2 regions of the Aeribacillus pallidus genome follow, and region 1 is predicted to be linked to the other one. Evidence: riboswitches for the same ligand, from Rfam matches in the RefSeq annotation. Region 1 holds a riboswitch; the other holds the start of a gene.

Region 1 (7,802 bases):
TCATTCAAGCAATGAAGCATGCCCCACGCGCCAATTTACAGCCGACGTTACCAGAACATGTTCAAATAAAGATTCAACCAATCGACAAAAATACAATATCATTGATTTTTCAACCGAAAGTTGATTTAGCGATTCTACCTTACGCCAACGCCATTCATATGATTGAATCCCTTTTACTCGCAGCGAAACAATTTGGCTATCAATTTGTTTCATTCGAAAATATTACTCCAAAGAGTTGGGATAAATTTCAATTTCGAGAGCCAGTAGCCGTTCCTAAGGCACCGAATGGGATTGCTTTACATCTGGAAGCCTCACAAAATAATAACGGTAATCGTTAAAAAAGTGTTTAATCATTCTTGGTTAAGCACTTTTTTGTTGTATGAATAAATTTTTTTCGCCTGCAAACGATAACAGATGTAAAAAGTTTCATTCCAATAAGTTAGGAGAGAATGACATTGGATTATTATTTTAGGCGGTTCTATATTATATTTTTTGGTTGGATGATTATGTTGTCTCCAAGTCCGGCCAAAGGAGCGGAACTATCTCATTGGGTGTTTCCAACAGATGGTATTATTACCGATACGTTTGGTACTCGAGACGGAACTCATAAAGGAATCGACATAGGTGGTAGGCTCGGAACGAATGTATTTGCCGTTGATAAAGGGAAAGTCATACGTTCTTATTATTCTTCATCGTACGGGAATGTTATTTTTTTACAACACCCAAACGGCTTTGAAACCGTCTATGCTCATTTACAAAAAAGACTTGTGAATGAGGGAGACCAAGTACAGCAAGGACAACTGATTGGAAAAATGGGCTCCACTGGTCATTCGTCAGGTGTCCATTTACATTTTGAAATTCATCAAGGGGCATGGACGATAGAGAAAGTAAACGCCATCGATCCGTTTGTTATTTACGGAAAAGGCGGTATTGGGGAATACGTTTTTGCGTTAGTACACGACCCATATCAAACCATGGAAGTCTCTCAGGTACATAAAGTGATTACTTATACGATCCAGCCTGGCGATACGTTGTATCAAATTGCAAAAATCAATGGGGTCTCCATTGAACATTTACAACAGTGGAACGAACTTTCGAATCCTCACTTGATCGTGGCTGGTCAAACGTTGGAAATAAGAAAATAAAAAAGAAGAGGGAAAGTGGTCTTAACCCCTACAGGTAGACATTAAAAAAAGAGAGCATGGTATGATGTTCTTAATAGTCTTTTTGGGAGGGGATTTTTCTATGGCAAAAAAGGGACAAACTTATACATCATATAAAACGTGAAGTAGTTCGTTTGAAGTTGGAGGAGGGCTGGTCTTATCGTCAGCTTCGTGAACAATTTGGGATCAAGAGCGATGCTCAAATTGCTGAGTGGGTAAAGAAAGTAAAAAACAATGAGTCGTTGGACACCTTGAAGCAATTAAAGGGAAAACCATTTACTAAAAAAGCACTCATTCATTTAGATCAAGGATTCCAATATACAAAACTAAGGCGTATGAGAAACAAGTAAAGGAGGAAGCCATTCCCGAAGAGGAAACTGCCTTGATAATGCCTGTATTGAAAGTTTCTTCTCACATTTAAAGACCTAGAAATTGAATTTAGTGCGTCCTAAAACAATCGATCAAGCATATAGGGGATTATGGAGTATATAGATTTTTACAATAAAGATCGATTCCAAGAAAAATTCAACGGCCTTTCCCCGATTGAATACCGAGAAAAGACCGCAGCTTAATATACTCTTTTTTTCATTGTCTACTTGACAGGGTTATGTGCAAAGTTGTCCCTCTTTTTTATATATTATTTCTTGCTTTCTTCGTAGCGAGCAAGGCACTCGTCGATTAATTTTGCTGCAGCTTCTGGGCCTTCCCACGTACCAATTTCTGTTTTCTTACCTTGTAAGTCTTTATATCGTTCAAAGAAGTGAGCAATTTCTCTTAATTTATGTTGTGGTAAATCTTCGATAGATCGAATTTCATCAAAGCGTGGATCCTCAACAGGAACACCAATTAATTTTGCGTCTTCTTCTCCGCTATCTACCATGTTTAAATAACCGATGACGCGCGTATCAATGACGCATCCTGGAAATGTTGGGTTTGTTGTGATGACTAAAATGTCTAGTGGATCGCCATCAAGGGCAAGCGTATTTTCTAAGTAGCCGTATTCAGCTGGATAAAACATAGGTGAGAATAAAACGCGGTCTAACTTAAACACACCACGCTCTTTGTCAAATTCGTATTTATTTTGGCTACCAGTAGGAATTTCGATAAATGCTTCAACGACTTTGTTTTCGAAAGCCATATTCGTTCCTCCTTTAATTGTATGTATGCCTTTTTATTATATTCGAACTACATATAAGTATCAAACGATTATTCTATATGGTTCGTTTTTTATAATATCTTGAAATCAAAATATTTGACTTTCTTTCAAAAGATTATTACAGTATAATAAACGAAAAAAATATGATTCATCTTCGGGGCAGGGTGAAATTCCCGACCGGCGGTGATGAAGGAGTTCCTTCTAAGCCCGCGAGCCCTTCATTGGGCAGGATTTGGTGCGATTCCAAAGCCGACAGTATAGTCTGGATGGGAGAAGATGAAGGTATTGCCAACATGCGTTTTTAAAAACGTTTATTTCAGTATGCCTACAATTCTCCCTCAAGCGTGTCTTGAGGGTTTTTTCATGCATGAAGGCAAAACCTTTCTTCTTGTCGTACGATGAATCACAAAAAGGAGAGAGGAAACAAATGAATAATGGAAGACTCAAAAGATTTGTATCTATTGGAATGTTGAGTAGCATCGCTTATGTTTTGATGATGCTCAATTTTCCATTCCCAGGTTTTCCGACGTTTTTATTAGTCGATTTTAGTGACATCCCTGCGCTTGTCGGAGCCATTTTGTTCGGTCCTTTGGCAGGAATCATCATCGAGCTCATCAAAAATATTTTGGACTATTTTATCACAGGAAGTGAAACAGGAATTCCAATTGGGCATGCGGCGAATTTTACGGCAGGAATCTTTTTCATTTTACCTACCTATTATATTTATCAACGCATGAAGTCTACACGTGGAATGACGGTAGCCCTTGTAGTAGGAACACTTTCAATGGCTGTAAGTATGAGTATATTAAACTATTTCGTCTTTTTACCTGCGTATACATTCTTTTTAAATATGCCGGCCATGAGTGGACCTGAAGCACGTCAATTTATTGTATCAGCTATTTTTCCATTTAATGTCGTGAAAGGATTGTTAATTACGTTCGTTTTTACATTAATATTTATTAGACTCCAGTATTGGTTGAATAAACAATCTGTCATTCATGGAGCTTAAATAAAAAAGAGGATTACATCATTCTTTCATTTGGTGTAATCCTCTTTTTATTGTAGTTAAATTGTACAATTACAGGAATATTTTGTCATAATAATATTTTGTGTCTGGAAAGAATAATTCATTGTCCAAAGTGCTACTGTAAAACGTGTAAGTATATACATTTTAGCCCATATTATTTTCCAAAAAAAAGGCTAACAAAAAGAATGTTAGCCTAAACGATTATTCGAATTTCAATGGGTCTCCGTCGAACGGTTCATCCGCTACTTTAATAGAATCCGTTGGGCAACCTTCGAACGCATCCATCATATCGTCATGTAAAATTTCAGGTACTTCAGCAATACCTTGGTTGTCATCTAGCGTAACAAAGGCAATACCTTCATCGTCGTAGTCGTAGATGTCAGGTGCAGCTGCGCCGCATGCTCCACATGCAATGCAAGTCTCTTTGTCAACAATCGTATATTTTGGCATGAAACTACCTCCCAATAAAGTTGTCTATATAATCGATATTTATTCACGTATCAACAGAAGATGATACAAAAAATGGTGTCATTTACTATTCTAAAGGTGAACTTTGAACATTTCAATAAAAATGTTATAACGTTCACATAAGGAAAAGGGGAAACAATTATACCATATCTTATTTAGCTCATGATAAAATAAGTACATAAAAAATAGGAAAAGGGGATGGACCTTTATGACATATTTTCAAGCCATCCTTCTTTATTGTTTTCAACAAATTCAAACGGAACGGACGATGGCTTCAGTTTTTCATTTACTAAAAGGGAAGAAATCTTCGCAAACGATTCAAGACTCGTTTTTATATAACTTATATATATTTTTTCATTTATTCCCGTTTTTAAAACGGAAAGATTTTGAAAACGAATTGGAACAGCTATCGACATATGGTTGGATTTACTTACAAGATGGTCGCGTGCAAGTTACGGAACAAGGAAAACAACAAGTGTCTGCTTTTTTTCAACAGGAATCTTGGCCTTCTTACTTAAACGGATGGAAATATCAAGATGCAGCCATTGTGTTTTGGAAAAGGTTGACTTTAAGCGTACAAGTTGTGTCTAACTTGATTTATTATCAAAAGGAATATTATCCAATTCAGCGAGAGACGAACGTATTACGTTGGATGAAATGGTGGCTAAAGCAACATTGGACGAATCGTCGGGATTTAGCTAACAAATTATATGATGAATTGTTTACTCTTTTTCAACATGATGCTCCTGAAGACCCGTCATTAGTTGTGTACCGTTTAACAGGGGCTAAACGAATTGGAATGACAGGCTTGCAAGTAGCGGAGTCGTTAAATATACCGTATGATACGTATTGGGTAAAGTTTATTCATATCCTTCATTATGCTCTTCAAACCATACAAAAACATAAAAAAGATTATCCATTACTTTATTCAATGGTAGAAGACCTTTTAACCCCTTTATCGTTAACAAATTCAACAAAAGAAACGTATCAACTCATACAAAAAGGGTGGACGATTTCTAGAATTGCTCAATACCGCTCTTTAAAAAAAAGTACGATTGAGGATCATATCATTGAAATTACGTTAAACGATCCAACCTTTTCAATTGAACCGTTTGTCGACAACGAAACGATCCGCCAAGTTCGTGAAGTTGCAGCTTCGATGAAAAATCGTCGGTTGAAGCCGATTAAAGAACGACTACCGCATGTTGAATATTTTCAAATACGACTCGTGTTAGCAAAGTACGGTGAGGTTTATGAACATACACTCTCTTCTCAAGAAAAAGTTCGGTTATAATTCATTTCGTCCTGGCCAAGAAGAGGTCATTCAATCCGTCATCTCAGGCCATGATACAGTAGCGATGCTTCCAACAGGTACAGGAAAATCATTATGTTATCAATTACCAGGCTATTATTTAAAAGGAACGGTTTTAATTGTTTCTCCGCTCCTTTCGTTAATGCAAGACCAAGTAGAACAATTAAAAATCAAAGGGGAAAAACAAGTCGTTGCTTATAATTCGTTTTTATCTGTATCTGAGCGAAAAGCAGTTTTAGATAAACTGCACCGTTATCGCTTCGTTTTTATTTCACCGGAAATGCTCAAAAATGAGCGGGTGTTAGAACGACTGAAAAGGATTTCTATTTCATTGTTTGTCGTAGATGAAGCTCACTGTATTTCACAATGGGGATACGATTTTCGTCCTGATTATTTAAATTTAGGTAACGTTCGTCAGCTATTAGGAAAGCCAACGACATTAGCCTTAACTGCCACGGCAACAAAAAAGGTGAGGGAAGATATTATTCAACTGTTGCACCTTGACCAACCGAAAGAATGGATTTTTTCCGTAGACAGACCAAATATATACATTCATGTGGAACATGTTTCGGACATGCAAGAAAAAGAGGTACGACTATTACATCTTGTTCAACAGTTACAAAAGCCAGGTATTATTTATTTTTCAAGTAAACGGTTAGCAGATGAGATGGCGAAAAAAATGAGACAAGCTGGACTTAACAAAGTTGCTAGTTATCATGCTGGATTGGATCAAGATGAGCGAATTCTGATTCAGCAACAATTTCTTTATCAACAATTAGAAATCATTTGTGCGACGAGTGCATTTGGCATGGGAATTAACAAAGAAAACGTACGCTTTGTTATTCATTATCATGTTCCTGCGCAAATGGAGTCGTACGTACAAGAAATTGGTCGTGCGGGAAGAGACGGAAACAAAAGCATTGCTATTTTGTTATACATGGAAGGGGACGAACACCTTCATTACGGTTTAATGGAACAAGAACTTCCGACCGACGCTCAAATCGATACGTTTTTTTATGAACTTTATCGGTTAAAAAAATGGCCGGAAGAAACGATGCTAACAGAAATACAACAATCATTACAATTGTCGGATGTGCAGCTTCGTTTTTTACTTCACTATGCTGAACCGCTCAAACAACGACCGGCTCAAAAAGTCCAAGTTGAAGAAATTACCCAACAGATAAAAAACGACCGGGATGTACGCAGGCAAGAAAGGGTTAGAAAAATACAAGAGATGAAACAATGGGTGGCCTCTTTCACATGTCGACGTGAAGGTATTTTATCTTATTTTGATGAAAGGTTGGACCATTGTCCACTAAATTGTTGTGATCAATGTGGGACAAATGTAGACTTCTATTATCAAACGAAGAGTGAAATCAAAGATGAGTCTAAGGAGCAATGGGAAGATATTTTATCCCAATTATTTTATAGATAAGGGGTACAGTAGATGGGAAAACGGCAGATGGATATATTAAAAAACATAAGCGATAAAGAACTCCTCTTTAGCCTTTATTTTACGCAACTAACCCTATTTGTCTTATCTGTAATTTTCGGTATAGTTGAATATGAAGATACCCAGCAATGGCTTTTCCTATTTCAAGGCGAGGGAATCGACATACTAGTAGGTGTTATGGTTGGGCTAATCATCGTACTTATCGATATCATCGGGATGAAAGTGTTACCTCCCTCTTATTATGATGATGGTGGGATCAATGTCCGTCTGTTCCAGCATCGGTCCGTGATACATATCTTTTTCATTGCAGCTGTCGTTGCCTTTTGTGAAGAACTGTTTTTTAGAGGCGTACTCCAAACGACATTTGGCTGGTTTCTCGCCAGTTCTGTCTTTGCCCTTGTTCACTTTCGTTACTTTAGTCATTGGTTTTTAATCTTTAATATTGTGCTGCTAAGTTTCTTTTTCGGGTGGATGTATGAAACGTACACAAGCTTACCAATGATGATCGCTTTACATTTTACGATTAACTTTTTTCTTGGTCTATATATTCGAATGCAAAGTGGGAAGGAGGAAACGCATTGAACCATCACCCTTTTGAAGAGCAAAACGGATGGAAGACGGAGGAGTCGATTTCTTCTTTGCCCCCACGCAGTACCGTTCATTCGAAAAAAAAGACAAAAACGAAATGGAAAGTCCAATATCCGCTTTTGCGCTTTTTGTTATTCTTTTTTATTTTGTTACCAATTACAATCTTTTCTATCTATACATACTGGCAACACGATGAAGAAACAATTCCAGCTTCTATTGAAAAAGGTGGGAAAAAAGTAACTGTTGATGCTCTACCGATTGAGACGGACAAGGAGATGAACTTGGAGGAAGAACCTGCCTTTCCGTCCGTATCTTTAGAAGAACTTTCGGAAAAAATGGAGTTGAGATCTGCAGAAGAACAGTCAACATTATCAATTAGTAGTCCAAAAGAAAGTGAAAAAGAACATGCCGAACCAAAATATCATATCGTTTATCATACGGTTCAGCCTGAAGAGACATTATACCGTATTTCCATGAATTACTTTCATTCCAAAGAGGGAATCGACATTATTAAACGTTGGAATGGATTAAATGATAACGAAATTAAAGTAGGACAAGTGTTACAAATTCCATTACCTCGTGAATAGGAAGTGGTCGATTAGAAGACCACTTTTTTTCATGATTTGATGGACGAG
Region 2 (7,802 bases), on a different contig from region 1:
TTGCTAAGTCTAAAATAAATGTTCACACGAAGGTGAATGTGAAAGACCATGGTATCATCGATCGTACATTTGAATAACACATTAGTTATTTGCATTTTACGGCAACTGTTTTTACTATAATGATAAGTACATGTTCATTGGAGAGGATTGATTGTGAAAAAGAGAACGGCATTAATAACCGGGGGAGCAAAAGGAATTGGGAGGAGAAGTGCGTATACGTTAGCCGAAGTAGGTCATGATCTCATTATTAATTATCGGAAAAGTGAACAAGAGGCGGAATATTTAGCAGCCAACTTAAAAAAGGTATATGGAATAAACGTTTGGACCATTCAAGGAGATGTTGCGAATCCACAAGCATGTGAACAGATGATTCACGAAGCTTCTCAACATGTCTCTTCCATTGATATTGTCATTCATAATGCTGGACCATACATTAAGGAACGAAAAACGATGGAGCAATATACGTTAGACGAATGGCTCTATTTACTAAATGGAAATTTAACAAGTGTGTTTTATTTAACGAAACTGCTACTTCCAAAAATGAGAGAGAATCGTTGGGGAAGAATTATTACGTTCGGTTTTGACCGCGTTGAATCCGCACCTGGGTGGATTTATCGTTCGGCTTTCGCCGCAGCGAAAACTGGACTGGCTTCCTTAACAAAAACGCTGGCTTTAGAAGAAGCACCCAATGGGATTACCGTTAATATGATTTGTCCGGGTGACATTATCGGGGACTGGAAAGAAAAAAGCATCGATGAAGCGATTACTTATAAAGATTCGTCTTCTCCAGTAGGACGGCCAGGGACCGGCGAGGATATTTCACGTGTCATTGCTTTTCTTTGTGATGAAAGGTCAAGTTTTATTACAGGGAGTATTATTCCAGTCACGGGAGGAAAAGATGTTCTCGGCAAAGTGTATCATCAACAATAAAGCCTACTACCCGATATGCTGTTATAAAGAAGGATGGGGATTTCCCATCCTGTTTTTATATCGAGTGTTGTTTTCGATATTTTTTTTGTACCCACCATAATCGATAGGACAACGTAACAGCACCAGCAGCTAAGCCAGTAATCAACCCAAGCCAGTACCCGAAAGGACCTAAGAGAGTGAAATTGGCTAACATATACCCAAGAGGAAGACCGATGATCCAATAAGAAATAAAAGCCATTAAAAAAGTTACATTGACATCTTTATATCCACGTAACGCTCCTTGGACGGGAGCTTGAATGGCATCTGATAATTGAAAAAAGACCGCGTACAGTAAAAACTGGCTCGTTAATGTAAGGACGTTCGAATCATCCGTATACAACGCAGCTACCACATCTTTATATATAAAAAGCAATAAACCACAAAAAAATGAGAGTCCGACCGCAATGCTAATTCCTAAAAAGCTATAAGTTGAGGCATCTTTAAACCTTCTTGCTCCCACTTCAAATCCAACAACAATCGTTAAGGCTATTGAGATGCTTAATGGAACCATATATAGCATCGAAGCAAAATTTAATGCTGCTTGGTGAGAGGCCACGGTAACTGTCCCAAATGGACTCATTAATAAGGTGACTGCTGAAAAAATACTCGTTTCGAAAAAAATCGATAAACCGATGGGCACACCAATTATCAATATATCTTTCCATTTTCGTAAATCAACTGGCTGAACTTGACGCCAAATTCGAAATTGTTGGAAAGGAACACGTTGGTCGATAATCCAAATGGCTACAAATAAGATGAACCAGTAAGTAATGGCCGAAGCATATCCGGCACCTACTCCTCCAAATGGAGGAACAAATAGTGCCCCATAAATAAACACGTAATTTAAGGCAACATTAACCGGTAAGGAAAGAAGTGTAATGATCATCGTCGTTCGGGTCATTCCAAGAGCGTCAATAAACGATCGACAGACTTGATACATAAACAAAGGAAAGATTCCGAAAGATAGCGCCACTAAATAATCATGGGCAATTTGTTGCACTTTATCATCTAACTGCATCATGTTTAAAAACGGGTCTAAAAAAATCGAACCGATACCGATTACGATGAAAGCCATCACAGTAGAAACATAGATTCCTTGTATGACAGAAAACGAAACGTCCTTTTTTTCCCCTGCTCCTATTAATTGGGAGACAATAGGGGTAATAGATAAAAGAATGCCACTTAACCCTGTAAAAATAGGGACCCAAATCGAACTGCCGATGGCTACACCTGCTAAATCGGTGGATGAATAATTTCCAGCCATTATCGTATCAAAAAAATTCATCGCATACATCGATAATTGAGTAATTAATATTGGTAATAATATTAGAAAAAATTGCTTTAATTTTTGACCTTTCGTATACGTTTGAACCATCATGCTGCTCACTCCATCTTCTTCCAACGAATGTGAAATATTATACCATACGATTTTCTTTTTTACATATCATATTTTGCTTCCTTTCTTCATAGGATGGAAGGGACAAGCCTAGTGAAGGAGGAAGAATATGGCGTTTAAGTACTCAAAAGGATGGTTTGTGCAACAATTAAAGGAAGCTGGAGTAAGGAACCATCCTCAAGATTTCCGAAAAATTGAATTATACAAAACTCCGATTCTACGACAACTTTATGCTCAATATGTAAATGAAGGACGACAAGCGAAAAACGAGTCAACTGAATGACTCGTTTTTCATGCTTCCAAAGCTGTTTGATTATCGTCAAGGGAATGATATTGACGACGATCATATAGTTGAAATAAATCTTTTGGAACTTCAAATAAATCATAACTATGGGAAGATTGATTTACTTGTTGGTATAAGAGAGGTCGCGTTTCGTTAGCTAAAACGACGTATGGAAGTTTTTCGGCAGCTTTTCGTGAGCGGATATTTTCTTTTCGAATACGCATAAAAACCGTGTGGATGTTTAATTCGTAAAACAATTCCTGAAAGAATGCTTCTTTTGCTCGGCGGTTATAGCCTTTACCGTGAAACGGCTTTCCTAGCCAAGTACCTAAAAAGCCCGCTCCGTTTTCAATATCAAACAAATTTATTGTTCCGATTGGATTACCCCACTCATCCAAAATCGTTCGCGAAATAAGTTCTCCGCGTTCTTCAGCTTCAATGTTTTGCTTTGTAATGAAAAGAAATTCTTCGTATGAGTATGCTTTTTGACGCACGAAAGGGAAGACCTCCGGATGCGTCATCAGCTCGTACAGCACATGACAATCAGTTAAGTCTCTTTTTTTAAGCAAAATCATCCCTCCACTAGAGGGCGGTCCAAGTGGGCCCACCCTCGAAATTTTTTAAAGTTGCATAAAAAATTTCGGGGTGGGAATCGAACCCACTAGAACCAGTTCGAAAACTGGTGGCGCACCATTTGCCTTCCCTCAATTACCATATGAAATTGGTTCATCATCGTTTCTTCTGTATCATACAAAAAAATCATAAAAAGGGGAATAGGGAAAATGTTAATTTTTTATGAAATTCGATTTTATTGTTTTGGCTGGATTGTTAGCTTCTCTCGTTGAATATAGGCGATGTATCCATCCACCATCGTTAATACTGGTTTAGCCATGAAATGGAAAGGAAATTCGCTCCATAGGACTAAGTCGGCATCTTTTCCAACTTCGATACTTCCAATTCGGTTGTCCAGCTGTAAATTTCGGGCAGGGTTTATCGTAATTCCTTCTACTGCTTTTTGAGCAGATAAACCTTCTCGAACGGCCAATGCTGCACAAACGTTTAAATATTGGATAGGCGTGTACGGATGATCGGTTGTGATGGAGACAGATATTCCATGTTCGGTTAAAATACGATAAGTTGACCAGCTTTTATTTTTTAATTCCACTTTCGAGCGTCTTGATAAGGTAGGACCTACACTAACTTGTAACCCTCGACCTAGTAGCTTGTCTGCGATTAAATGACCTTCTGTACAATGTTCAATCCGTATATCTAAATCAAATTCATCAGCCAATCGTAGAGCTGATAAAATATCATCGGCACGATGGGCGTGTATTCGGACGGGAATTTCTTTCCGTAGCGCAAGTAAAAGGGGAATCACTCGTATATCATCCATTGCCTTAGAAACTTTTGCATGATAAAAGGCTTCTCTTAACATCCCCATAATACCCATTCGGGTAATGGAATCTTTGTTTCCGTTACTATGTATACGCTTCGGATTTTCCCCTAAGGCAATTTTTAACCCTGCTGTCCGTTTGATAACCATTTGGTCGACACTTTTTCCAAATGTCTTGATGACAGAAGTCGTTCCGCCGATTACATTAGCACTTCCAGGCATCACATGGACTGTCGTAATCCCGTGACGAATGGCATCTTGAAATCCGGGATCAAGAGGATATACTCCGTCCAACGCACGGATATGTGGAGTTAAAGGTTCATTTGTTTCATTGGCATCGTTTCCTGCCCAACCTGTACCTTCATCATACAACCCAAGATGTGTATGAACGTCGATAAACCCTGGTAGTAAATAATAGCCTTGACAAAGAATAATTTCCATATCGCTCGTTGGTTCAATTGATGGAGCTATAGCGCGAATTTTTCCATCTTGAACGAGAACATCTCCTTTTTCCATCATTGGTGAGGTGACCCGAATGATTTTCGCTTGTTTCAGTAACCGTTTTGTCATTTTTTCTCCACCTTTGCACATAGATGAACTTATTATATTCTTTGAAGTATTTGAAAAGTAAGAGATTTGAATATAAAAATTTTTAAATATTTAATAAAACATCCTAATGATCGCTCCTACTCACAACACGTGCCCGGTAAACCATTTCAAGGATAGTTTTTTCATCCAACGAACCATCAATACAATTGCTATATAACTGTAAAGTGATGCCGCTACTGTTTCTATGAATAGACTTGGAAAAGTCATATTTCCATATAGCCATAGAATTCATCAACAATTCCTCCAATTACGGGTGGAAAAGAAAGAAAAATAAACAGCCGTTTGGCGTTCAATCCGTGAAAAAGATTTGTCTTAGCTATATATAGTCATATGAAATCAAACGAAAAGGAAGACGTACTTTTTCAATGGGTGAAACAATCGGGTAGGATGTAACGTAGAATAAATGAGAAATCGAATAAAGAGAGGATGATTATCATGCCTTCAAAAGATGAACGAATCTTTGCAGCGGCCATTTATTTAATTAGTTTTGTTACTGCCTTTATCGGTCCGCTTGTGATTTGGCTCATCAAAAAAGACGATTCTCCGTTCGTTGACTATCATGGAAAAGAATATTTCAACTTTTTTATTAGCTATTCCGTGTACGGTCTCGTCTCTTGTATCCTTGTATTAGTTCTGATAGGGGGACTTTTATTAGGGCTCCTTGGAATTTTAGCCATCGTGTTTACCATTGTGGCCGCCGTTAAGGCGTTTGAAGGAGAGGAGTATCGTATTCCGTTTATTTTTAGAATCATTAAATAACAAACTTTTTCACTTTAAGTTAGTTAAAAGATGCAATTTTTTAATAATTATGGTACGATAGCATTAAATCGAATAGGTTTTCCTTCGGGGCAGGGTGAAATTCCCGACCGGCGGTGATGAGGTCATTCCTCTTAGCCCGTGACCCGTTTTCTTTAACAAAGAAAACGGTGGATTTGGTGAAATTCCAAAGCCGACAGTAATAGTCTGGATGGGAGAAGGAAAAGGAAGCGTCTAAATAGATCTTTGACCTACTACATGAAATACCACTGTCAACAGTTGTGATGTGACAGCAGTTTGAAAAAGGGGTCATAAGACGCTTATTTCGTCGTGCCTTCTTATCGCCCCTTGCTGAAAAAGGGGCGATTTTTTTCGAAAGGAGGTGCGAATTTGATGAAAAAGTGTCATCGTATCTATTCTTCCCGAATAAAGAGTCCAAATGGTGGAAGAAGAGGAAAGGAACTGTTGTTTATTTTTATGCATTTTATTAATTTTAAAAAGTCGATCCACTTTATCATCAAGATAATCCATCAATTTGCGCGACGGTTTCTCCCAAATGTGCCCCAATTGTAAAACCCATTCGATGCATTTCCTTCCATTTCTATTCCTTACTTACTAATTGTCAATCGATTTGAACGAAAGGTGGGTGACAGCTTGTTCACAGGGATTATTGAAGAAATTGGAACAGTTTTAGCGGTTCAGCAAGGCCAACAATCGTTAAAACTAACCATTGAAGCTTCCGTTGTATTGTCTGATGTTCATATAGGCGATTCGATTGCCGTTAATGGTGTTTGTTTAACCGTTACTTCTTTTACCCAATCAACGTTCGATGTGGATGTAATGCCTGAGACGTTTCACCACACGTCGCTTAAATGGTTAAAAAAAGGTTCACCAGTGAATTTAGAGCGAGCAATGCATGCCCAAGGACGATTTGGTGGGCACTTTGTTTCAGGACATGTCGATGCGACCGGAACGATTAAAAGAAAGAAAGCCGTTGATAATGCACTTTACGTAACGATCGACATCCCTACTTCTTTACAACCGTTGATGATGGAAAAAGGATCGGTAGCCATTGATGGTACATCGTTAACGATTTTTGACGTAAAAAATGGAGAAATAACTGTGTCGTTAATTCCACATACGCAAGAAATGACTGTTTTAGCGAAAAAAAGTGTCGGCGACATAGTCAATATTGAAGGAGACATGTTAGCTAAATATGTTCAACATATGCTACAACGTACGGTTACAAAAAAAGAGACAATTACTATGGAATTTCTTCAAAAAAACGGATTTTTATCATGAGGTGATCCGGAATGTTTCATTCAATCGAAGAAGCGTTAGAAGATTTAAAACAAGGAAAAGTGGTTATCGTGGTGGACGATGAAGACCGCGAAAATGAAGGTGACTTTGTCGCATTAGCAGAAAAAGCGACTCCCGAAGTCATTAATTTTATGGCAAAAGAAGGTAGGGGGCTCATTTGTGTACCGATTACGGAACAGTTAGCCGATAAGCTTGATCTTCAGCCGATGACTACCGTTAATACCGATACGCATGGAACCGCCTTTACAGTAAGTATTGATCATAAATCTACCCATACGGGGATTAGTGCGTTTGAGCGTTCAACAACCGTGTTAGCGATGCTTGAAGAGGAGGCTAAGCCTGACGATTTTAAACGGCCAGGTCACATTTTTCCGCTGGTGGCGAAAGAAGGCGGGGTGTTACGACGAGCCGGTCATACAGAAGCAGCCGTCGATTTAGCAAAATTATGTGGAGCAAAACCTGCTGGAGTCATTTGTGAAATTATGAAAGATGACGGGACGATGGCAAGGGTACCAGAATTACAAGAGATGGCTCGAAAATGGAACATGAAGATGATTACCATTCAAGATTTAATTGCTTACCGTCGGATAAAAGAAAAGCTTGTTCATCGGGAAGTGGAAATTCAATTGCCAACGGATTTTGGTACGTTTCGAGTGTTTGGGTATACAAATGACATTGACGGTAAAGAGCATGTAGCGCTAGTAAAAGGGGAGATTTCAGGAGATGAGCCTGTCTTAGTCCGAGTTCATTCGGAATGCTTAACGGGCGACGTGTTTGGCTCGCATCGTTGCGATTGTGGCCCGCAACTTGCTGCTGCTTTAACTCAAATTGAAGAAGAAGGAAAAGGTGTTTTACTGTACATGCGTCAAGAAGGACGTGGAATCGGACTCATCAATAAATTAAAGGCATATAAGCTCCAAGAAGAAGGATTGGATACGGTTGAAGCCAATCATAAACTTGGATTTGGAGCGGACCTTCGCGATTACGGAATCGGGGCTCAAATTTTGCGTGACATTGGCATACGTAAGATGCGACTGTTAACCAATAACCCACGAAAAATCGCAGGACTCAAAGGA

What was found. Region 1 has a riboswitch for FMN ahead of ABES52_RS08495 (ECF transporter S component). Riboswitches for the same ligand answer to the same signal wherever they lie in the genome.
Region 2: it holds a riboswitch for FMN, as region 1 does, so the genes downstream of both, ribE (riboflavin synthase) here and ABES52_RS08495 (ECF transporter S component) in region 1, are expected to answer to the same signal.

What each region holds. Positions count from the first base shown of each region.
Region 1 is NZ_JBCNBW010000034.1:185,356-193,157, forward strand. It holds gene ABES52_RS08470 (RsiX family anti-sigma factor) at 1-338, shown strand, start outside; gene ABES52_RS08475 (peptidoglycan DD-metalloendopeptidase family protein) at 456-1,145, shown strand; partial or broken gene ABES52_RS08480 (hypothetical protein) at 1,304-1,378, shown strand; partial or broken gene ABES52_RS08485 (transposase) at 1,406-1,735, shown strand; gene ABES52_RS08490 (inorganic diphosphatase) at 1,801-2,301, opposite strand; FMN riboswitch at 2,466-2,601, shown strand; gene ABES52_RS08495 (ECF transporter S component) at 2,747-3,328, shown strand; gene ABES52_RS08500 (ferredoxin) at 3,548-3,796, opposite strand; gene ABES52_RS08505 (YpbB family protein) at 4,023-5,108, shown strand; gene ABES52_RS08510 (RecQ family ATP-dependent DNA helicase) at 5,068-6,561, shown strand; gene ABES52_RS08515 (CPBP family intramembrane glutamic endopeptidase) at 6,574-7,161, shown strand; gene ABES52_RS08520 (LysM peptidoglycan-binding domain-containing protein) at 7,158-7,754, shown strand.
Region 2 is NZ_JBCNBW010000056.1:2,294-10,095, reverse strand. It holds gene ABES52_RS12275 (Ger(x)C family spore germination protein) at 1-77, shown strand, start outside; gene ABES52_RS12270 (SDR family oxidoreductase) at 154-930, shown strand; gene ABES52_RS12265 (MATE family efflux transporter) at 986-2,344, opposite strand; gene ABES52_RS12260 (YflJ family protein) at 2,475-2,648, shown strand; gene ABES52_RS12255 (GNAT family N-acetyltransferase) at 2,657-3,217, opposite strand; gene ABES52_RS12250 (amidohydrolase) at 3,457-4,611, opposite strand; gene ABES52_RS12245 (DUF4870 domain-containing protein) at 5,086-5,409, shown strand; FMN riboswitch at 5,486-5,633, shown strand; gene ribE (riboflavin synthase) at 6,061-6,708, shown strand; gene ABES52_RS12235 (bifunctional 3,4-dihydroxy-2-butanone-4-phosphate synthase/GTP cyclohydrolase II) at 6,720-7,802, shown strand, end outside.